DNA from 3 places in the Streptomyces sp. NPDC006393 genome. Region 3 is predicted to be linked to each of the others. Evidence: riboswitches for the same ligand, from Rfam matches in the RefSeq annotation. Region 3 holds a riboswitch; each other region holds the start of a gene.

The links. Region 3 has a riboswitch for cyclic di-AMP ahead of ABZ484_RS02570 (C40 family peptidase). Riboswitches for the same ligand answer to the same signal wherever they lie in the genome.
Positions count from the first base shown of each region.
Region 1: it holds a riboswitch for cyclic di-AMP, as region 3 does, so the genes downstream of both, ABZ484_RS13595 (transglycosylase SLT domain-containing protein) here and ABZ484_RS02570 (C40 family peptidase) in region 3, are expected to answer to the same signal.
Region 2: it holds a riboswitch for cyclic di-AMP, as region 3 does, so the genes downstream of both, ABZ484_RS12400 (M23 family metallopeptidase) here and ABZ484_RS02570 (C40 family peptidase) in region 3, are expected to answer to the same signal.

Region 1 covers NZ_JBEXZD010000025.1:6,246-13,426, forward strand. Annotated here, with positions in the region: gene ABZ484_RS13575 (ABC transporter permease) at 1-569, opposite strand, end outside; gene ABZ484_RS13580 (ABC transporter ATP-binding protein) at 556-1,536, opposite strand; gene ABZ484_RS13585 (DUF2092 domain-containing protein) at 1,577-2,791, opposite strand; gene ABZ484_RS13590 (polyprenyl synthetase family protein) at 3,073-4,083, opposite strand; cyclic di-AMP (ydaO/yuaA leader) riboswitch at 4,676-4,861, shown strand; gene ABZ484_RS13595 (transglycosylase SLT domain-containing protein) at 4,865-5,356, shown strand; gene ABZ484_RS13600 (HAD family hydrolase) at 5,394-6,200, opposite strand; gene ABZ484_RS13605 (ATP-grasp domain-containing protein) at 6,526-7,181, opposite strand, start outside.
Region 2 covers NZ_JBEXZD010000021.1:64,194-71,374, reverse strand. Annotated here, with positions in the region: gene ABZ484_RS12410 (pitrilysin family protein) at 1-121, shown strand, start outside; gene ABZ484_RS12405 (pitrilysin family protein) at 118-1,506, shown strand; cyclic di-AMP (ydaO/yuaA leader) riboswitch at 1,732-1,894, shown strand; gene ABZ484_RS12400 (M23 family metallopeptidase) at 1,907-2,665, shown strand; gene ABZ484_RS12395 (GntR family transcriptional regulator) at 2,866-3,525, shown strand; gene ABZ484_RS12390 (HPr family phosphocarrier protein) at 3,839-4,120, opposite strand; gene ABZ484_RS12385 (GNAT family N-acetyltransferase) at 4,310-7,181, shown strand, end outside.
Region 3 covers NZ_JBEXZD010000003.1:107,187-114,367, reverse strand. Annotated here, with positions in the region: gene ABZ484_RS02585 (ANTAR domain-containing protein) at 1-105, opposite strand, end outside; gene ABZ484_RS02580 (ATP-dependent Clp protease proteolytic subunit) at 286-921, shown strand; gene ABZ484_RS02575 (hypothetical protein) at 929-1,237, shown strand; cyclic di-AMP (ydaO/yuaA leader) riboswitch at 1,576-1,790, shown strand; gene ABZ484_RS02570 (C40 family peptidase) at 1,794-2,267, shown strand; gene ABZ484_RS02565 (ATP-binding protein) at 2,344-2,802, opposite strand; gene ABZ484_RS02560 (helix-turn-helix transcriptional regulator) at 3,041-3,901, shown strand; gene ABZ484_RS02555 (DUF397 domain-containing protein) at 3,934-4,164, shown strand; gene ABZ484_RS02550 (8-amino-7-oxononanoate synthase) at 4,202-5,329, opposite strand; gene bioB (biotin synthase BioB) at 5,477-6,661, shown strand; gene ABZ484_RS02540 (adenosylmethionine--8-amino-7-oxononanoate transaminase) at 6,654-7,181, shown strand, end outside.

The DNA.
Region 1 (7,181 bases), on a different contig from region 3:
AGCGCCCGGACCAGCCCCTCGGCGAAGCTGATCCGGGTGCCGGAGATGGTCGTCAGGTCGCCCAGTGGGAAGAGCAGCGCGCCCACGGCGAGCGCGAAGACGGCGACCACCAGGGTGGCGACCAGACAGAAGGCCATCGCCGTGGCGTACTTGGTGAGCAGCAGGCGGGTGCGGCCCGCCGGGGCGACCAGCAGATAGCGCAGGGTGCCCGCGTTCGCCTCGCCGGCTATCGCGTCGCCCGCGACCACGCCCACGGCCATCGGCAGGAAGAACGGCAGTGTGGCCGCCAGCGCGGTGAACACCAGGAAGAGCCCGTTGTTGGTGATCTGTGTGATGAACGCCGGACCGCCACCGCCCCCGCCCGCTGCGGACGAGCCGCCGCCGGTCTCGATCCGGACGGCCACTCCGACGAGGACCGGCACGGCTGCCAGCACACCGAGCAGCGCGAGGGTGCGCCAGCGCCGGAAGGTGGTCACCAGCTCACTGCGCAGCAGCCCGAGGGTCCACAGCGGCTTCGGGGAACCCGCGGCGATCCGCGCCGGCCCCGGCGCCGCCTCAGCCCGCGACATCGAACCCCTCCCCCGTGAGTGCCACGAACGCGTCCTCCAGCGAGGCGCGTTCGACCCCGAAGCCCCGCACGCGCACGCCTGCCGTGACAAGAGCGGCGTTCACCTCGGCGAGATCGCGCTCCGGCGGCTCGCCGGTCACCCGGTCGTCGGTGACGACGACGTCGCCGACTCCCTGTTCCTTCAGCACCCGGGCCGCCTCCGTCGTGTCCGGTGTGGTGACCACCAGCCGGCCGCGGGCCCCGGCGGCCAGCTCGGCGACCGAGCCCTGGGTGACCAGCCTGCCCCGGGCCATGACGGCCGCGTGCGTGCACACCTGCTCGATCTCGTCCAGCAGATGAGAGGAGAGGAAGACGGTCGTGCCGTCGGAGGCCAGCTCCCGCACCAGGGAGCGGATCTCCCGCATGCCCTGCGGGTCGAGGCCGTTGGTCGGTTCGTCCAGGACGAGCAGTCTGCGCGGCTGGAGCAGCGCGGCGGCGAGTCCGAGGCGCTGCTTCATGCCCAGCGAGTACGCCCTGGCCTTCTTGCCCGCGGCGGCGGTCAGTCCCACCCGGTCCAGTGCGGCCGAGACCCGGGCCCCGCGGGTGCGTGGATCGGCGGTCGGGTCGGCGGCGTCGTAGCGCAGCAGGTTGTCCCGGCCGGTCAGGAAGCCGTACAGGGCCGGGCCCTCGATCAGCGCGCCGACGTGCGGCAGCACGGCGCGCGAGGAGCGGGGCATGGGGTGCCCCAGGACCCGTGCCGTGCCGGACGTGGGTTCGATCAGCCCCATCAGCATGCGGATGGTGGTGGTCTTGCCCGAGCCGTTCGGACCGAGGAAGCCGAAGACGCTGCCCTCCGGGACGGTCAGGTCCAGGCCGTCGACGGCGAGCTGCCCGCCGCGGTAGCGCTTGGTGAGCGCACGGGTGTGGATGACGCCGTCTTCCGCACCCCGCGCGGCCCGCTCCGGCTGCGTGGCGGACACCTCGTCCATCGGCTCCCTCGGCTCCTCGGTCCGTCGTGCTCTCGTGTGCCTACTGTCCGGCGTTCGCCGCCTTCACCAGGGCGTCCTTGGTGACGGTGCCGACGTAGACCTTGCCGTCGTCCGTGATCAGGGCGTTGACCAGGCGGGTGGAGAAGACCGTGCCCTTGCCGAACTTCCCGCTGACGTGGTCGCCGAGCGAGCCGAGGAAGCCGCCCAGGTCCCCCTTGCCGGAGGACGACGGGATGCCGCCCTTGGCGCCGGAGTCGAGGACCGCGATGGAGTTCCAGCCCTTGCCGAGGACCTTCGTGCCCTCCTTGGCGAACCCCTTCTGCGGGGCGAGGTCCCGGTGCGGGGCCCCCGGCCGGACGGAGCGCGCGCCCGCCTCGGCGTCCTTCTTCTCGGTGACCTTCGCGCCCTTGGGCGGGGTGAAGTCGAACGTGGAAGCGGCCGGCCTGGCGAAACTGACCTGGGTGAAGCCGGCGTCCACCACGGCGGCGCCCCCGCTCGCCGGGGTGAGCGTGAACTTCAGCGGCATCCCGGTCCTGGAGTCCACCGCGATGCTGATCACGCCGACCGTGGTGCCGGAGGCGTGCTTGGGCTTGATGACCAGCCGGTAGGCGTCCCGGCCGGCGACCTGCGCGGTGCCGTCGACCGTCACCGAGGTGGTGTCGTCGACCGACTTCAGGGCCTGGTCGGCGAAGTCCTTGGGCGTGGCCGGCACCTCGTCCCGGTGCTTGGTGCCGTCCTGCTCCGCGGTGCTGTGGTAGACCTCGTTGGACTTGCTGTCGTAGCCCCAGACGTCCTTGCCGTTGTGGATGAGGCTGTACTCGGCGGCGCTCTCGATCAGCGAGACCTTCTGCCGGTCCGGGCCGTCCGCCGCGACGCGCAGGGTGTGCGTGCCGGAGGCCAGCTCGGTCAGCTTGGTGCTCGGGTCGGCCGACGATCCGTCACCGCCCTTGGCGGCGCCGGAGAGCAGGCCGCTCTCCAGACCGCCGAGGTTCGGCAGACCGAGGTCGGTGGTGATCTTGGCGGTGCCGGACAGCTGCTGGACGTCCGACTTGGCGATTTTCTCGATGAGTTGCTGCGCGGTGATCTTCGGAAGGTCCGGGTCGCCGGAGTCGGCGAGTGCGGGGACGAGCCCGATGGTCGCCGCCGCCACCCCCACCACCGCGACCGGGACGACGTAGCGCGCGGCCTTGCGCCGCGCCGAGTGCGGGTCGTCGACCGCCGCGCTCCTGGTGTCGTCGGATTCGTACGGTGCCATGTGTGCCTTACCTCCGTCGTCGGCGGCGGCTGACCGTCTGTACTGCTCCCACCCCGAGCCGCCATTCTCACCCGAATCGGTGAGGAGTGGTGTGGTCCGTGGTTTCCATCTGACCAAATCGGCCGCGCGGAAGCGTCAGACCGCGGAGCCAACTCCGCGTACGCCTGCGGTATGACATGAAGCGGCGGCGTCTCCACCCGACCCGTAGGGGTCGGGTGGAGACGCCGCCCGTGTCCGTGAGGGAAACCGGCCTCAGCAGGCCGCTTCGGGGAGGACCGGCCTCAGCCGGCGCGGTGCACCACCGCGTCGCACAGCTGGAGCAGCGCGGCCTTGGCGTCGCACTCGGGCAGCGGCGCCAGCGCGGCGCGCGCCTCCTCCGCGTACCGCACGGTGTCCCGGCGGGCCTGCTCCAGGGCGGGGTGCGCCCGCAGCGCCGCGAGGGCCTCCGCGTGGAGCGCGTCGTCGCTGAGGTCGGAGTCCAGCAGCTCGCACAGCGCGATGTCCTCGGACAGTCCCAGCCGCTGCGCCCGCTCACGCAGCCGCAGCACCGGCAGGGTCGCGATGCCCTCCCGCAGGTCCGTCCCCGGGGTCTTGCCGGACTCGTGCGAGTCGGAGGCGATGTCCAGCACGTCGTCGGCCAGCTGGAACGCGACACCCAGCCGCTCGCCGTACTGCGTCAGCACGTCCACGACGGTCTCGTCGGCGCCGGACATCATCGCGCCGAACCGGCACGACACGGCCACCAGCGACCCCGTCTTGCCGCCCAGCACGTCCAGGTAGTGGTCGACCGGATCCCGTCCGTCCTGCGGCCCCGCCGTCTCCAGGATCTGCCCGGTGACCAGCCGCTCGAACGCCAGTGCCTGCACGCGGACCGCCTCGGGCCCGAGGTCGGCGAGGATCTGGGAGGCCCGGGCGAACAGGAAGTCGCCGGTGAGGACCGCGACGGAGTTGCCCCAGCGGGTGTTCGCGCTGGCCACCCCGCGCCGCACGGCGGCCTCGTCCATCACGTCGTCGTGGTACAGCGTGGCCAGGTGGGTCAGCTCCACCACCACGGCCGCGGGCACGACCCCCGGCGCGTACGGGTCGCCGAACTGCGCCGCCAGCATCACGAGCAGCGGCCGGAACCGCTTCCCGCCCGCCTTGACCAGGTGCTGCGCGGCCTCGGTGATGAAGGGGACCTCACTCTTGGTGGCCTCGAGCAGCCCTTCCTCGACAGCCGCCAATCCGGCCTGGACATCGGCTTCGAGAGCCTGGTCCCGCACGCTCAGCCCGAACGGCCCGACGACGGTCACGAGGGGTCTCCTGTCTGCTGGTGTCTGCTGGCGCTTACACGGTTTGTCGATAGGTCGCTGCCATCACTCAAGTCAGCGTATCCGGTCACGTTTCGATCACCGATGGCGCCCACCTATACAGGCCAGGCGGTATCGGATCACGCCCGATATGTTTTCGATCGCCACATATGCACAGATATTTAGCGACTTACCTCTCCCTACCCGGGGTCGCCTCCACTCGCACACATGCGCACAGGTGCACACGTACGCACTGGCCACGAGGTCACCCGAAGTGACGACCGTCACGCCCGCACACCCCATGGCCCGATTTAACCCTATTGTCATCTCAATTCCGCTTAGCCGTAATTGCTCTTCGCTCCATGAAACCGTGAGTTGGGTCACGCCGGGCCTTCGACCCTCCGTGCGCCCCCTCTTCTCGCCTTCCCTTCCCCCGCATGCCAGTTGACCCTTGGCAATAGCAAAGGATCAAGCGCCCCATACGTCTCAGATCAAGGTCAATCAGGACGATCTGCAATCCGAGCACTTGTTCCGGACATGTGCTCTCGCATACGTTCCCGGTCCATCGAGCGGACGCCGAATCCTGCCGCCGCCCGATGCCCATCGACCGAACCACTCATGGCAGGAGCGGGGGACCCAGGTAAGTCGCCGGGCCGGAGCGCCGTACGTCGTCGTACGCCGTGCCGGAACGGCTTGGGGTGAAGCCGTGTCCCGCGGGACACGGCCGGGCACCTCCCCGCCCGAACCCGACAGCTCACCTCGCAGGCGTAGGAGAGGAATTTCCATGCCCGCACAGGTCCAGCGCCGTACCCGCGCCGCTCGTCTCGTCCGCACCCTCGCCGTCAGCGGCACGGGTGCCGCCGTCCTCGCCCTGCCGCTCATCGGCGCCACCAGCGCCTCCGCCGCCACCCCGGCCAAGAGCACGACCACCGAGGCCGCGAGCACGGTGGCCTACCCGAACACCCTCGACGGCTGGATCCGCGAGTCCCTCGCGATCATGTCCGACAAGGGCATCCCGGGCAGTTACAACGGCATCTACCGCAACGTGATGCGCGAGTCGTCCGGCAACCCGCAGGCCATCAACCTCTGGGACTCCAACGCCGCCAAGGGCATCCCGTCCAAGGGCCTGCTCCAGGTCATCCAGCCGACCTTCAACGCCTACCACGTCGACGGCACCTCGTTCGACATCTACGACCCGGTCGCGAACATCACGGCCGCCTGCAACTACGCGGCCGACCGGTACGGCTCGATCGACAACGTCTTCAGCGCGTACTGATCGGCCGCCCCCCCGTTCTCGTCGCCCCACCCGTTCTCTAGGGGAACAACCGCTCGAGGACGACGGCGATGCCGTCGTCCTCGTTCGACAGGGTGACCTCGTCGGCCACGGCCTTCAGCTCGGGATGGGCGTTGGCCATGGCCACGCCCCGGGCGGCCCACTGGAACATGGGGATGTCGTTCGGCATGTCCCCGAAGGCCACGGCGCTGTGCCGGCCGAGCCCCAGGCGCTCGGCGGCCAGCGCCAGCCCGGTCGCCTTGGTGATGCCGCAGGGCTGGAGCTCGACGGTCCCCGGCCCCGACATGGTGACCGTGGCGAGCGAACCGACCGCGCCACGGGCGACCTCGGCCAACTCGTCGTCGGACAGCACGGGATGGCGCAGCAGCACCTTGCTGATGGGCGCCTGCCACAGTTCCTCACGCCGCTCGACCCGCCACGCCGGCAGGGTCGGGTGCGGCATGCGGTACCCCGGCTCGATGAGCGTGAGCCCGTCCGCTCCGTCCTGGTCGACCGCGGCGTACACCTCCCCCACCTCGGCCTCGATCTTGCCGAGCGCGGTCTCGGCCGTCTCCGTGTCCAGCGTGACCGACCACAGCAGACGGTCGGCCCCGGCGTCGTAGAGCTGCGCCCCCTGGCCGCACACCGCGAGGCCCGTGGAGCCCAGGGCCTTCAGCAGCGCCCGGACCCTCGGCGCCGGCCGGCCGGTGACGACGAGGTGCCGGGCACCGGCCGCCGCGGCCCGCGCGAGTGCGGCCAGGGACCGCTCGGACACGGTGTCGTCGGCGCGCAGCAGCGTTCCGTCCAGGTCGGTGGCGATGAGGGCATATGCAAGGGGAGCGGGCATGATCAGAGAATACGGATCCGCCGCACCCCCGGCCCCACCGGAACCGGACGCCCCCTGCAGCCCCGCCTTACCGGCCGCCACCTCCCTCCAACTCGTCCACCGCCTCCGCGAAATGCTGAGCCGTGTGCCACCGCCAGATGGCGGGCCGGCCGTGGTGAGGCGAACTCCGTGCCGCACACGAAGCTCCGTGCGCAGCTCGTGGCCGAGGAAGCCCAACGCGGCCAAGACGATTTACGAAGTCCCTCCCCAGGATGTGCAGATGCGTCGCGTCACCTGCCGCCGCGGTGGGCGGGGCCGGCCGCGGGACGACCGCCGGACATGGCGTCTAACCGGTCGTGCCGCTACGGCGGTTGGTGCGCCACAGCTGGAACAGGTGCTTCGCGCCCGGCCGCACGAAGCGGGCCAGCATGGTGAGGAACGGCAGCGGGTCGTCACCCGCGAACCAGGCCGGCTCGGTCCCGCTCGCCTTCGCCGGGGCGTGCGGTGTGGTGTATCCGCTGCGCCGGTAGGCGATCAGGGCGGGCAGGTCGATGTTCTCCACGACGTAGCGGTGGCCGGCCCGCTGTTCCCCCTCGGGAACGGGCCGCCCGGTCAGGTCGAGGTGCATGGCGCGTACGACATCCACCCCCGACTCGTTCTCGAAGAGCCGGAACTGGGCGCCCATGCGCGGGTTGAAGTCGAGAAGCTTGTACTGTCCGTCGCGCCGGTCGAAGCGCAGGTCGAGGTCGATGATTCCGGTGAAGCCGATCTGTTTGATGAAACGCGCGGCGAGGTCGGCGAGTTCCGGGTTGTCGACCACGTACGCGTTGGCCGTCATCCCCGCGTGCGGCGGCCAGGAGCGGACCTTCACACCGGTGAACATCGCGAGCGGCGTGGAGTCCTGGTCGAAGTAGGCGTGCACGATCCAGTCCTCGGCCTCCTCCCGGGGCAGGTACTCCTGGAGGATCACCCCCGGCCGAGGGCCCCAGTCGCGGGCGAGCG
Region 2 (7,181 bases), on a different contig from region 3:
GCGTCCCGACAACCGCGCGGTGCTCGTCTACGAGCCGACCGCCGCCGACACTGCCGAAGCAGGCGACGCCAAGGACGCGGACGCCGCGGCCACCGACGACACCGAGGAGGCGGCGAAGTGACCGAGCTCGCCACGATGGACTTCCACCCCCAGCCCAAGGCGGGCGAGGCCAAGCCGTGGGCGTTCCCGGCGCCCGAGCGCGACACGCTGGACAACGGCATGACCGTCCTGCGCTGCCACCGCCCCGGCCAGCAGGTCGTCGCCGTCGAGGTGATGCTGGACGCCCCGCTGGACGCCGAGCCGGTCGGCCTGGACGGTGTCGCCACGATCATGGCGCGGGCCTTCTCCGAGGGCACCGACAAGCACTCCGCCGAGGAGTTCGCCGCCGAGCTGGAGCGGGCCGGCGCCACCCTCGACACGCACGCCGACCACCCCGGCGTACGGCTGAGCCTGGAGGTTCCGGCCTCCCGCCTGGCCAAGGGGCTCGGCCTGCTGGCCGACGCCCTCAGGGCGCCCGCGTTCGCCGACTCCGAGGTCGAGCGGCTGGTGCGCAACCGGCTCGACGAGATCCCGCACGAGCTGGCCAACCCCTCCCGCCGCGCCGCCATGGAGCTCTCCAAGGAGCTGTTCCCGGCCACCGCGCGCATGTCGCGCCCGCGCCAGGGCACCGAGGACACCGTCCGCGGCATCGACGCGGCGGCCGTACGCGCCTTCTACGACCGGCACGTCCGCCCCTCCACGGCCACCGCCGTGGTCGTCGGCGACCTCACCGGCATCGACCTGGAAGAGCTGCTCGGCGAGACCCTGGGCGCCTGGGCCGGCTCGCCGGCCAAGCCGCGGCCCGTGCCGGCGGTGCGCGCCGACGACACCGGCCGCGTGGTCGTCGTGGACCGCCCCGGCGCCGTCCAGACCCAGCTCCTCATCGGCCGCATCGGCCCCGACCGGCACGCCCGTGTGTGGCCGGCCCAGGTGCTCGGCACCTACTGCCTCGGCGGCACCCTCACCTCCCGCCTGGACCGCGTCCTGCGCGAGGAGAAGGGCTACACCTACGGTGTGCGGTCCTTCGGCCAGGTGCTGCGCTCGGCCCCCGACGGCTCGGGCGCGGCGATGCTCGCGATCAGCGGCTCGGTCGACACGCCGAACACCGGCCCGGCACTGGACGACCTCTTCACGGTGCTGCGCAAGCTCGCGGCCGAGGGCCTCACCGACGCCGAGCGGGACGTCGCCGTGCAGAACCTCGTCGGTGTGGCGCCGCTCAAGTACGAGACGGCCGCCGCCGTGGCGAGCACGCTGGCCGACCAGGTCGAGCAGCACCTGCCCGACGACTACCAGGCGACGCTCTATCAGCAGCTCGCCGCCACCGGCACGGTGGAGGCCACCGCGGCGGTCGTGAGCGCCTTCCCGGTGGACCGGCTGGTGACGATCCTCGTCGGTGACGCGGCGCAGATCAAGGAGCCCGTGGAGGCCCTGGGCATCGGAGAAGTGAGCGTCGTCGCGGCCGAGTAGCGGCCCGCGGGAACACCGTCCGGCAGCGGACGCGAGGCACGCGCGCGTGGGGGCCCTGGTGACCGAAGCGTCACCAGGGCCCCACGATGTCCGAATTGGGGGAGAGGTTGCCTGTCTGCCCTGTGGCATGCGCTACAAAAGTCCGGATCGGTTTGGGAATTGACAGCGCCCCCCTCTAGCGTCGGTCCGGCTGTTCGTCGGGCAGTGCGCCGCATCCGCGGCACCGGACAGCCATCGCCGAGTCCCCGTACGGCGCGAGCCAGGGGAGCCGGGGACCCACCCAGTCCCTGGGGTGAATCGGACACCCGCGCGCGCAGCGAGGGGTCCGTAGGAGACCTTCCTGCTCCGAACCCGTCAGCTAACCCGGTAGGCGAGAGGGAAGGAAAGGACCAGCGTCTACATGGCGTTCACGCGCGCCACCGGGAAGCATCGCCGCCCCAGCCGGATGCACCGCACCACCGCCCGCGCGGTGGGTGCCGCGGCGCTCACCACCACCGGAGTCCTCGGCGCTCTCGCCGCCACACCGGCCCTGGCCGCCGAGACTCCCGCCCCCGAGGAGACCGGCCTGACCCCGGTCATCACCATCGGCGACAGCGTCGCCCAGAAGATCGACGCCCAGGCCGCCGCCCAGCGGCAGGCCGCCGAGCAGAAGAAGGCCGAGGAGGCCGCGCGCAAGAAGGCCGCCGAGTTGGCGCAGAAGGAGCGCGAGGCCAAGGAGCGCGCCGCCCGCGAGGCCGAGCGCAAGCGCCTCAACGCCTTCGTGCCGCCGATCTCCGGCTCGTACGTCTCCACCGGCTACAAGACCGGCGGCTCCCTGTGGTCCTCCGGCTCCCACACCGGCATCGACTTCCACGCCGCGAGCGGCACCACCGTGCACGCCGTCGGCATCGGCACCGTCGTCCAGACCGGCTGGGGCGGGGCCTACGGCAACCAGGTCGTGATCAGGATGGCCGACGGCATGTACACCCAGTACGGGCACCTGTCGTCCATCGGCGTCTCGGTGGGCCAGAAGGTCGTCCCGGGCCAGCGGATAGGCCTGTCCGGCGCGACCGGCAACGTCACCGGACCGCACCTCCACTTCGAGGCCCGCACCACCGCGGAGTACGGCTCCGACATCAACCCGATCGCCTACCTCCGCGCGCACGGTGTGAACGTCTGAGCGACCCGCGCAGCCCTGCCCGAAAGCCCCGGCCGGTGAAGCCGGGGCTTTCGGCGTTCCGGACGCGGCGCTGTCCAAAAAATATCCATGGATTCCGGCCCGCCGTCGGAAATTCCCGCTGACTGGAATAGAGTCACGGAACGGGCGCCAGGTGTGGCGCGCAAACGGGGATTCCGGCGGGATTCAGGCGGAGGTCGGTCATGCGCATTCCGGCGCACTCGGTGTGCACGGCGATCCGGGACGACATCGTCGCCGGAGTCCATGAGCGCGGCAGCCGGCTCACCGAGGGGGTTCTCGCCCGCCGTTACGGCGTCTCGCGGGTCCCTGTGCGCGAGGCCCTGCGCACCCTGGAGGCCGAGGGCTTCGTGGTGACCCGGCGGCACGCCGGGGCGTGCGTGGCGGAGCCCACCGAGCAGGAGGCCGCCGACCTGCTGGAGATGCGGCTCCTGCTGGAACCGCTGGCTGCCTCCAGGGCCGCCCAGCGGCGCACGGAGGCCCATCTGAAGGTGCTGCGGGGCCTGGTCAGGCTGGGGCAGGAACGGGCCGTGAGCGGCGGCGGCGATGAGTTGCGGTCCCTGGGGGGCTGGTTCCACGAGACGCTCACCCAGGCCTGCGGCAGCCCGGCGCTCACCGCCATGCTGACCCAGCTGCGGCACAAGATCGCCTGGATGTACTCGGTGCCGGTCCCGGCCGACCCGGTGGAGTCCTGGGCCGAGCACGGCGCCATCGCCGACGCGGTGGCGCGCGGCGACGGCGAGCGCGCGCGGGCGCTGACCGCCGTGCACGCCGAGCGCGCGACCGCCGCCCACCGGGTGAGGACTTCGCAACGTCCCGTAAACACATCGGGAGCACGGAATTAACGCGGCGGCCGTATACAAAGAGGGGAATTCCGTGTGGCGGTATTCGCCCTGCCCTTTTCGGGGATGGCTTTCCGGTGCATCGGAATTTCGTTCGGCGCGCTGTGCGGCCGATCCTCTGAGCCGTCCTCTGAGCCGATCCGCTGCCCGATCCTCTGAATCGACTGAATCGACCCTCTGAGCTGATCCGCTGAGGCGATCCCCCGAGCCGGTCCGTTGAGGGACGAGCCGGAGAGAGCGAAGCCGCGCCACCCGGTGCGGGCGACGCGGCTTCAGTGCTCGAGTCGAGACGCGACGTCAGCGCTCGACCGGACCGTCAGACCGTCTCGGGAAGCTCCTCGAGCCCCTCGGAGACCAGCTTGGCCAGCCGGTCCAGGGCGGCGTCCGCGCCCTCGGCGTCGGAGGCCAGGACGACCTCCTCGCCGCCCTGGGCGCCGAGGCCGAGGACGGCCAGCATGGAGGCCGCGTTGACGGGGGTGCCGTCGGCCTTGGCGATCGTCACGGGGACACCTGCGGCCGTGGCGGCCCGGACGAAGATGGAAGCGGGGCGGGCGTGGAGGCCCTCGGCCCAGCCGACGTTGACGCGGCGCTCAGCCATGTGATGCTGCCCTTCGGTGTATCAGGGTTGTCTAGACCAGTTTCCCACACGTGGAGCACGCCCCGGAGCGGCACGGTGTCCCGTCCCGGAATGCGTCGGACCGCGGCCTCGGTCCGATGGGTTTCCTCGCGCGGTTCCTCCACAGACTGCCTCGCGCCGTTGTCGGACGCTAGCCGTACTCTGGGCCCCATGCAGACCTCGTCGGACCGGCATGAGTATCCCGCCCACTGGGAGGCCGACGTGGTGCTGCGCGACGGCGGCACGGCCCGGATCCGCCCCATCACCGCCCAGGACGCCGACCGCTTGGTCAGCTTCTACGAGCAGGTCTCGGACGAGTCCAAGTACTACCGCTTCTTCGCGCCCTATCCGCGTCTGTCCGCGAAGGACGTCCACCGCTTCACGCACCACGACTTTGTGGACAGGGTGGGACTCGCGGCCACGATCGGCGGCGAGTTCATCGCCACCGTACGCTATGACCGCGTCGGCGCCGGTGGTGTGCCGGCCTCCGCGCCGGCCGACGAGGCGGAAGTCGCCTTCCTGGTGCAGGACGCCCACCAGGGGCGAGGAGTCGCCTCGGCCCTCCTGGAACACATCGCGGCCGTCGCCCGCGAGCGCGGCATCCGCCGCTTCACCGCCGAGGTGCTGCCGGCCAACACCAAGATGATCAAGGTGTTCACCGACGCCGGGTACACCCAGAAGCGCAGCTTCGAGGACGGCGTCGTGCACCTGGAGTTCGGCATCGAGCCCACGGACCGCTCCCTCGCCGTGCAGCGCGCGCGGGAACAGCGCGCCGAGGGGCGGTCGGTACGCCGCCTGCTGGTGCCCGGCTCGGTCGCCGTCATCGGGGTGGGCCGCACCCGCGGGGGCGTGGGCCGCAGCGTCCTGGACCACATCCGCGAGGCGGGCTTCACCGGCCGGCTGCACGCCGTGAACCGCGCCTTCGGCGAGGACCGGCAGGAGATCGACGGAGTGCCCGCCCACCGCTCGGTGCGGGAGATCGAAGGACCAGTGGACCTCGCCGTCGTGGCCGTACCGGCCGAGCAGGTCCCCGCGGTCGTCACCGAGTGCGGCGAGCACGGTGTGCAGGGGCTCGTCGTGATCTCCGCCGGATACGCGGAGAGCGGACCCGAGGGGCGCGAGCGCCAGCGCGCACTCGTGCGGCACGCGCGCGCGTACGGCATGCGCATCATCGGGCCCAACGCCTTCGGGGTCATCAACACCTCACCGGACGTCCGGCTGAACGCCTCCCTCGCCCCCGAGATGCCGCGTCCCGGCCGCATCGGGATGTTCGCGCAGTCCGGGGCGATCGGCATCGCGCTGCTGTCCCGGCTGCACCGGCGCGGCGGCGGCGTGACCGGTGTCACAGGAGTGTCGACCTTCGTCTCGTCCGGCAACCGGGCGGACGTCTCCGGCAACGACGTCCTCCAGTACTGGTACGACGACCCCCACACCGACGTCGCCCTGATGTACCTGGAGTCCATCGGCAACCCGCGCAAGTTCACCCGGCTCGCCCGGCGCACGGCGGCGGCGAAGCCTCTGGTCGTGGTGCAGGGGCCCGGATCCGCCCCCCAGGGGCACACCGTACGGGCGACGAGGCTGCCGCACGCGACGGTCTCGGCCCTGCTGCGGCAGGCGGGCGTGATCCGCGTGGACACCATCACGGAACTGGTGGACACGGGGCTGCTGCTCGCCCGGCAGCCGCTCCCGCCCGGCCCGAGGGTGGCGATCCTGGGCAACTCCGAGTCGCTGGGCGTACTGACGTACGACCGCTGTCTCGCCGAGGGGCTGCGCCCGCAGCCGCCGCAGGACCTGACGACGGCGGCGTCCGCGGAGGACTTCCGGTCGGCGCTGTCGCGGGCGCTCGCCGACGAGACGACCGACGCGGTGGTCGTGACCGCGATACCCGCGGTGGGGGAGGGCGCCCCCGAGGACGCGGCGCTCGCCGAGGCCCTCCGCTCCGCCGCGGAGGCGACGCCCGGCAAGCCGGTCCTGGTCGTCCACGTCGAACTCGGCGGCCTCGCGGAGGCCCTCTCGGCGGCAGCCAGCACGGGCCCGCAGGCCGGCGCGCCCGGCACGCCCCCCGAACGCGGCACAACCCCTCAGCCCGGTACGGGCGCGCAGTCCGGCACAGCCTCTCAGCCCGGTACGGGCGCGCAGTCCGGCACAGCCTCTCAGCCCGGCACGGGCGCGCAGTCCGGCACAGCCTCTCAGCCCGGCGCGAGCGCGCAGTCCGGCACAACCTCCCCGCCCGGCACAACCTCCCCGCCCGGCACAACCTCCCCGCCCGGCGCGAGCGTGCAGCCCGGGCGCGCGTCCCGGCCCAGCGGGGACGTGCGGCCCGCGACGGCGTCCCGGCCCGCCCCGGGGCGTCGGCCCGGGAAAGAACCGTGGTTCGGTTCCGCCCCCCTGGACCACCTCGACCCCGAAACCTGCACGGGACCGAAAGCAGGCGCGCACCCGCAGCCAGGTCCGGCCCCCCGGAGAGCGCCCACGGCGGCCACCGGAACCACGCCCGCCGTCACACCGGCGGCGCCGCCCTCCGGCGGCCCCTCCGCCACGGCTTCAGCAGCGGAGCCCGGTCCCGCGCGCCCCGGAGCGCGCTCCCTGCTCATCCCCGCCTACCCCGCCGCCGAGCGCGCCGTCCGGGCCCTCGCCGAGGCCGTCAGGTACGGCCAGTGGCGCCGGGAGGCCGCCGACCCGGGCAAGGTGCCGGAGTACGAGGACATCGACGAGAAGGGCGCCGCCGCCCTCATCCACGGGCTGCTCGCGCGCGGGCAGGGCCTCACGCTCGGCACCGAGGAGACCTGCGAGCTGCTCGGCCGCTACGGCATCCACGTCCGCCGGGCCATCCCCGCGCCGACCGCCGACACCGCCGCCGAGGCCGCCCGGGCCCTCGGCTACCCCGTCGCCCTGAAGGCCACCGCCCCGCACCTGCGTCACCGCGCCGACCTCGGTGGCGTCCGGCTGGACCTGGCCGACGAGGAGCAACTGCGCAGGGCCTACGCCGAGTTGACCGAGCTGTTCGGGAAGCCGGAGGAGCTGCGTCCGGTGGTGCAGACGA
Region 3 (7,181 bases):
CCGCAGCTGGCCGATCTCCTCGTGCAGCCGCTCGTGCTCCAGCACGAGATCGGTCACGGAGAGCGGCTGGAGGGGATGCCACCGGGAAATCGCGAAGAACGCCATCGAGATCTCCTGGGTCGTCGAGCGGCCGGAGTTCCATCTCCAGCTTGCTCCAGGACCCTCCGGAGCACGACCGGAGACCGGATCACCGCCGGATCACCGTGCGATCCCCGGCGACACCCCTCCTCCACGTACGTACGTCCTGTACATTTTTTACAGATCTCTCTCTGGAGGAGATGCGCCATGAACCGACCGTCCGACCACCACGTCCCGCCGGAGTTCACCGAGCTCACGAGCGCCGGACGACGCACCCTGGACCCGTACGCGAAACTCCTGGAGGAACGGATCGTCCTGCTCGGCACGCCGATCGACGACATCTCGGCGAACGACGTCGTCGCACAGCTCGTCCATCTCGAGCACCAGAACCCCGACCGGGACATCTCGCTGTACGTCAACTCGCCCGGCGGATCCTTCGAGGCCATGGCGGCGATCCACGACACGATGGCGTTCGTCGCCTGCGACGTGGCGACGGTCTGCCTGGGCCAGGCCGTCTCGGCCGCGGCCGTGCTGCTGGCCGCGGGCGCCCCGGGCAAGCGGTCCGCGCTGCCCGGCGCACGGATGGTGCTGCGCCAGCCGTCGCTGCCCGAGCCGGTGGAGGGGCAGGTGTCGGACCTGACCGTCCGCGCGGAGGAGCTGCTGCGCGTGCGGGCCCGCCTGGAGGACATGCTCGTACGGCACACCGGGCGCGCCCCGGAGCAGGTGGCCGCGGACCTGGACCGCGAGCGGATCCTGGACGCGCAAGGCGCGCTGGAGTACGGGCTCGTGGACCGGATCGTCCCGGGCCGCGACGCCGTACGGACCGCACCGGACGCGGGGTGAGCCGCCGATGCTGCCACCCGAGCTGCCGCCGCTGCCGGCGCTGACCCGCGCCGAGGCGGAACTGATCGACCGTTACCTCGACGTGGTGGACCTGCTCGGCCGGATCAATCCCGCCCGGTCCGGCGACACCTACCGGGGCCTGAGGGCCGCCCAGGCCCTGGTCGGCAGGGCGGCCGAGCTGCGCGACGCTCTGACGCTGATGCACCAGCGGGGCGAGACGGAGCTGCACGCGGCGACCCTGGCGCGGGCGCTGCGGGTCCTGGACGGCGACCGGCGCACCGCCCGCGTCACGGTGCCCTCCGACGCCGCGAGTTGACGCCCCCGCAGCCGTGCGACGGCCCGGCGGCGGAGACACGGCGGGCGCGGATAGGCCGGAACGGACCAAATGACGTACGGCCTTTCGGTGGAAACGACGATCCTTCTCCCGGGCCGCAGCGGTTGCGCAACGCACCTGCCCCACTTGGCGCAACGAGGTGTTACGACGCTGGTCCGGGCCTCGCCCCGGAAGGCGACAGACGTTCGAAGGCGGGGGTGTCCACCCGAACGGGTGAGTGGTGAGTAACAACACAAATCTCCGGTTCCGTTGGGATTTTCGGACATCCGTGAGCCAAGATCCCTGTCTGACGACAAGCCCCCGCCGCAGCGGCGGGGCGGTCCGGGCGGACGCCGAGTCCTGCCGCCGCCCGGACGACCGGTCGACGGCAGTGGATCGGCAGGAGTGGAGGACCCGAGCACGACGGGTCGCCGGTTCGGTCACGCCATGGCCGGGCCGAGCAGCCCTTGGGGTGAAGCCGCGTCCGACGCGGCCGGGCTACTTCGCCAGCCCGAATCCGACAGGTCATCCTTCACAGGCGGCTGACGAAGGGTTGCGCATGACTGCGCTCAATCGTGTCCCGTCGTTCATGGCCCGGGCCGGCACGGCCTCGGCCCTGACCATCGCCGCCGTGGGCGGCTCGATCGTGGTGCCGGGCTTCGCGCCGGACGCCTCGGCCGCGACCCTGGCGACGAAGGCGCTCAAGATCGCGGCGTCCAAGAAGGGCGCCCCCTACCAGTGGGGAGCGACCGGTCCGCGCAGGTTCGACTGCTCCGGGCTCACGCTGTACTCGTTCAAGAAGGCGGGCAAGCGGCTGCCGCGCACGGCCGCCCAGCAGTACAACAGGACCCGCCACATCTCCGCACGCAGCCGCAGGGCCGGGGACCTGGTGTTCTTCCACTCGGGCTCGTACGTCTACCACGTCGGCATCTACGCCGGCAGCGGCAAGATCTGGCACGCTCCGCGGACCGGGGACGTGGTGCGGCTCGAGAAGATCTGGACGCGCAGCGTCTGGTACGGCCGGGTCAGCTGACGAGCCCGAGGCGGTGGCGGGGCCTGCGGGCCGCCGCCACCGCCTCGGGCCGTCACGCACACCCCCTCAGCCGCGCCTACGACTCCTGTCGGCCCGCCGTCGTCACCGGGCGGTCCTCGAAGGTCCACGGGAGCTCGATCCAGACCGTCTTGCCGCCCTCGCGGGTGGGCCGCACAGTGAGGCTGCCGCCGCACTCCGCCGTGAGCCACCGGATGATCACCATTCCCCGGCCGTTGTCCTGCTGGACGGCGGCCGGCAGTCGTCTGGGGAACCGCGGGTGGCTGTCGGTCACGCCGATGCGCAGGTGTTCGTCCCGTTCCAGGACCATGTCCACCGTGAAGGTGGGTGACTGCCCGAGGGTGTGCTGCACGGCGTTGGTGGCGAGTTCGGAGACGATGAGCCGTACGGTGTCGGCGGTGTCCGTGTCCGACGGAAGGCCCCACTCCGCCAGGGTGCCCACCACATAGGTCCGGGCGGCGGAGACCGAGGCGGGATCGCTCGGCAGAGTGACGGATGCTTCCAGATGGTCTGCCATGGCGACGTCGTCCCTTTCCCACGGGACCGGGGTCCGACACGGAGCGGATGGTTCGAGTACGGTCCCGGACTGGTGCTTCGCCGTCAGACTGCCACCACCGGGCCGGTCACGGGTGGCGATCCACCAAGATATGCATATATCTGTCGCTCGAAGCGGTGAACTCTGCGACGGCCGAGCGGATTTGGCGCGGGTTCCCGAAGGCTGTCACCGGGAGCCCAGAAGGAGTGAGGAGCAGTCGATGCAGCACGGTCCCGCGGTGCGCCGCCGCAAGCTGGGCGCCGAACTGCGCGCGCTGCGCGCCGACGCGGGCCTCACCAGTGGTGAGGCGGCCCGGCTGGTGGGCTGGCACCAGTCGAAGGTGAGCCGGATCGAGACCGGCGCGAGCGGGGTCAAACCGGCCGATGTGCGGTTACTGCTGGACGCCTACGCGGTCCGCGACGCCCGTCTGCGCGATCTGCTCATGGTGCTGGCGGGCTCCGACGGCGGCGACGAGCGGGAGCACTGGTGGCACGCCTATCGGGGCGTACTGCCGCCGACGTACCGGGACTTCATCAGCCTGGAGTCCCAGGCCACCGCGATGCGCACGCTGGAGACCTCGGTGGTCCCGGGGCTGTTGCAGACCCCGGAGTACGCCCGCGCGGTGACCCGGGCCGCCGTGGACGGGCTGGACGACGAACGGCTGGACGCCCTGGTGGAGGTGCGGCTGGCCCGGCAGGACGTGCTGCGGGCAGATCAGCCGCTGGAGCTGCACGCGGTACTGGACGAGGCGGTGCTGCGCCGGGAGGTCGGCGGGCCGGAGGTGATGGCGCGGCAGCTGGAACGCCTGACCGCTGCGGCACGACTGCCCCAAGTCCGGCTCCAGGTACTGCCGTTCGCCGCCGGGGCGCATATCGGCATCACCGGGCCTTTCGTAATCTTTTCATTTTCGAACACTTCTGATCTGGACGTCGTTGTTCTCGACCACTTGACGAGTAGCCTCCACCTCGAACGGAAAGAAGACCTAGAGGCCTACACCGAGGCCTTCAACTCCCTTCGGTACCACGCGCTTTCGATCGAGGACTCGTTGGACTTCATCGCCGCGATACACCACGACAGGTGACGGCACGGCACGCAACCGCGTAAGGAGGCACCATGTCCGCTTTGCTGCGGCACGTACCTTCCCCTACCGATCTGCACGGTGTGCGGTGGCTGCGCAGCAGCTACAGCACGGGAGCCAACAACTGCGTCGAGACGGCCCGGCCGGCCTCAGGGCCGTGCGCCGGACTGCTCGCCGTGCGCGACTCCAAGGCCCCGGCCGGACCCGCGCTGCTCTTCTCCCCCGGGAGCTGGGCGGACTTCACGGCCGCGGTGCACCGCATCTGAGTCCGTATCCGGTGGCGCACGGCCGTGTCACGCCGACTCATGGCCGCGTCTCGCCGATCACCCGTACAGCGCGTTCGATCTGAGCCCCGGAGAGGTCGGCACGGGCGGTCAGCCGGAGCCGTGAGATGCCGTCGGGCACGGAAGGAGGACGAAAGCATCCTACGACCAGGCCCGCCGCACTGCAGTCGGCCGCCCAGCGCACGGCACTCTCCTGGGACGGCGCCCGCACGGAGACCACCGCGGCGTCCGGGCGCACCGCCTCGAGCCCCGCGGCGGTCAGGCGTGCGTGCAGTTCGGCCGCCACCGTGCGCGCCCGCGCCGCCCGTTCCGGTTCGCGGCGCAGCAGCCTCAGGGCGGCCAGGGCCGCCCCCGCCGCGGCGGGGGCCAGGCCCGTGTCGAAGATGAACGTCCGGGCCGCGTTGACCAGGTGTTCGATCACCCGGGCGGGTCCGAGCACGGCCCCGCCCTGGCTGCCGAGCGACTTGGACAGCGTGGCCGTCACCACCACGTCGTCGGCGCCCGCGAGCCCTGCCGCGTGCGGGGCGCCGCGGCCGCCGGGGCCGAGGACGCCCAGGCCGTGGGCGTCGTCGACAACCAGTCCCGCACCGCGCTCCCGGCAGGCCGCCGCGAACTCGGCGAGCGGGGCCGCGTCGCCGTCGACCGAGAACACGGTGTCGGAGACGAGGACCGCCTCGCCCGCGTGGGTGCCGAGCGCCTTGCGCACGGCCTCGGGGTCGGCGTGCGCGACGACCTGAGTGGTGGCGCGGGCCAGCCGGCAGCCGTCGATGAGCGAGGCGTGGTTGCCCGCGTCGGAGACGATCAGCGAGCCGTGCGGCGCGAGCGCGGTGACCGCGGCGAGGTTGGCGGCGTATCCGGAGGAGAACACGAGCGCCGCCTCGAAGCCGCAGAAGTCCGCCAGCTCGCGCTCCAGTTCCGTGTGCAGTTCCGTGGTGCCGGTGACGAGCCGGGAGCCGGTGGAGCCGCCGCCCCAGGCGCGCGCCGCCGCGGCGGCCGCGCCGGTCACCTCGGGGTGGCGGGCCAGCCCCAGGTAGTCGTTGCTCGCCAGGTCCAGCAGCGGCGAGTCGGCCGGACGGGGGCGCAGGGTCCGTACGAGTCCGGCCCGGCGGCGCGCGTCCGCCTGCTCGTCGATCCAGCCGAACGCCATGGTTCCTCCGGGCTTTTGTAGGCAGTGCACAGACACTAGCCGGACGGCCGGCCGGGCATCGTGTGGCAATACCCACACGTCGAACCGACTGTAGTTGTGCAAACCCTCCTTGGCCCGGGGCGGTCCCTTAGGACAGGATCGACTCTCATGGACCTGCTGAACACGCTGGTGGACAAGGGGCTTCGGCGCGAGCTGCCGACCCGCGAGGAAGCTCTGGCCGTCCTGGCCACCTCCGACGACGACCTGCTCGATGTGGTGGCGGCGGCCGGCAAGGTGCGCCGCCACTGGTTCGGCCGACGGGTGAAACTCAACTATCTGGTCAACCTCAAGTCGGGCCTGTGCCCCGAGGACTGCTCCTACTGCTCTCAGCGGCTCGGCTCGAAGGCGGACATCCTCAAGTACACCTGGCTCAAGCCGGACGAGGCCTCCGAGGCCGCGGCGGCCGGGCTGGCCGGCGGCGCCAAGCGGGTGTGCCTGGTGGCCAGCGGGCGCGGTCCGACCGACCGTGACGTGGACCGGGTCTCGGAGACCATCAAGGCCATCAAGGACCAGAACGAGGGCGTCGAGGTGTGCGCCTGTCTCGGGCTGCTCTCCGACGGCCAGGCCGAGCGGCTGCGCGAGGCCGGGGCCGACGCCTACAACCACAACCTCAACACCTCCGAGGCGACCTACGGCGACATCACCACCACCCACACCTACGCCGACCGGGTGGACACCGTGACCAAGGCGCACGCGGCCGGGCTGTCCGCCTGCTCCGGGCTCATCGCCGGCATGGGCGAGAGCGACGAGGACCTGGTCGACGTGGTGTTCTCGCTGCGCGAACTGGACCCGGACTCGGTGCCGGTGAACTTCCTGATCCCGTTCGAGGGCACCCCGCTGGCCAAGGAGTGGAACCTCACCCCGCAGCGCTGTCTGCGCATCCTGGCGATGGTCCGGTTCGTCTGCCCCGATGTGGAGGTACGGATCGCGGGTGGCCGCGAGGTGCATCTGCGCACGATGCAGCCGCTCGCCCTGCACCTGGCCAACTCGATCTTCCTCGGTGACTACCTGACCAGCGAGGGCCAGGCCGGCAAGGCCGACCTGGAGATGATCGCGGACGCCGGATTCGAGGTGGAGGGCGCCGGCCAGGTGACGCTGCCGGAGCACCGGGCGTCCGGCGGCTGCCACGACGGCTCCTCCGGTGGCTGTCACGAGGGCGCCTCCGTCGGCTGTCACGAGGGCGGCGTGTGCGGTACCGCCGCCGACGCGGCCCCCTCGGTGAGCGAGCCCCGCACGGACCTGGTCGCCGTGCGCCGCCGGGGCGCCGGAACGGATCTCGCGCCCAATGCCTGATCTGCCCGGCCCCAGCGACCTGAGCGTGTCCGCGCTGCTGGAGCTCGACCGGCGGCACGTGTGGCACCCGTACGGCCCGATGCCCGGCCGTCAGGAACCGCTCGTCGTCGAGTCGGCGAGCGGCGTCCGTCTGAAACTGAGGCACGCCGACGGAACCGACGACGACGTCGTGGACGGCATGTCGTCCTGGTGGGCCGCGATCCACGGGTACAACCACCCGGTGCTCAACGAGGCCGTCCATGCCCAGCTGGGCCGGATGAGCCATGTGATGTTCGGCGGGCTCACCCATGAGCCCGCCGTCCGGCTCGCGAAGCTCCTTGTCGACATGTCGCCCGACGGTCTGGAACATGTCTTTCTCGCCGACTCCGGGTCGGTCTCGGTCGAGGTCGCGGCCAAGATGTGCCTCCAGTACTGGCGCTCGCTGGGCCGCCCGGCCAAGCGGCGGCTGCTGACCTGGCGGGGCGGTTACCACGGCGACACCTGGCAGCCGATGTCCGTGTGCGATCCCGAGGGCGGGATG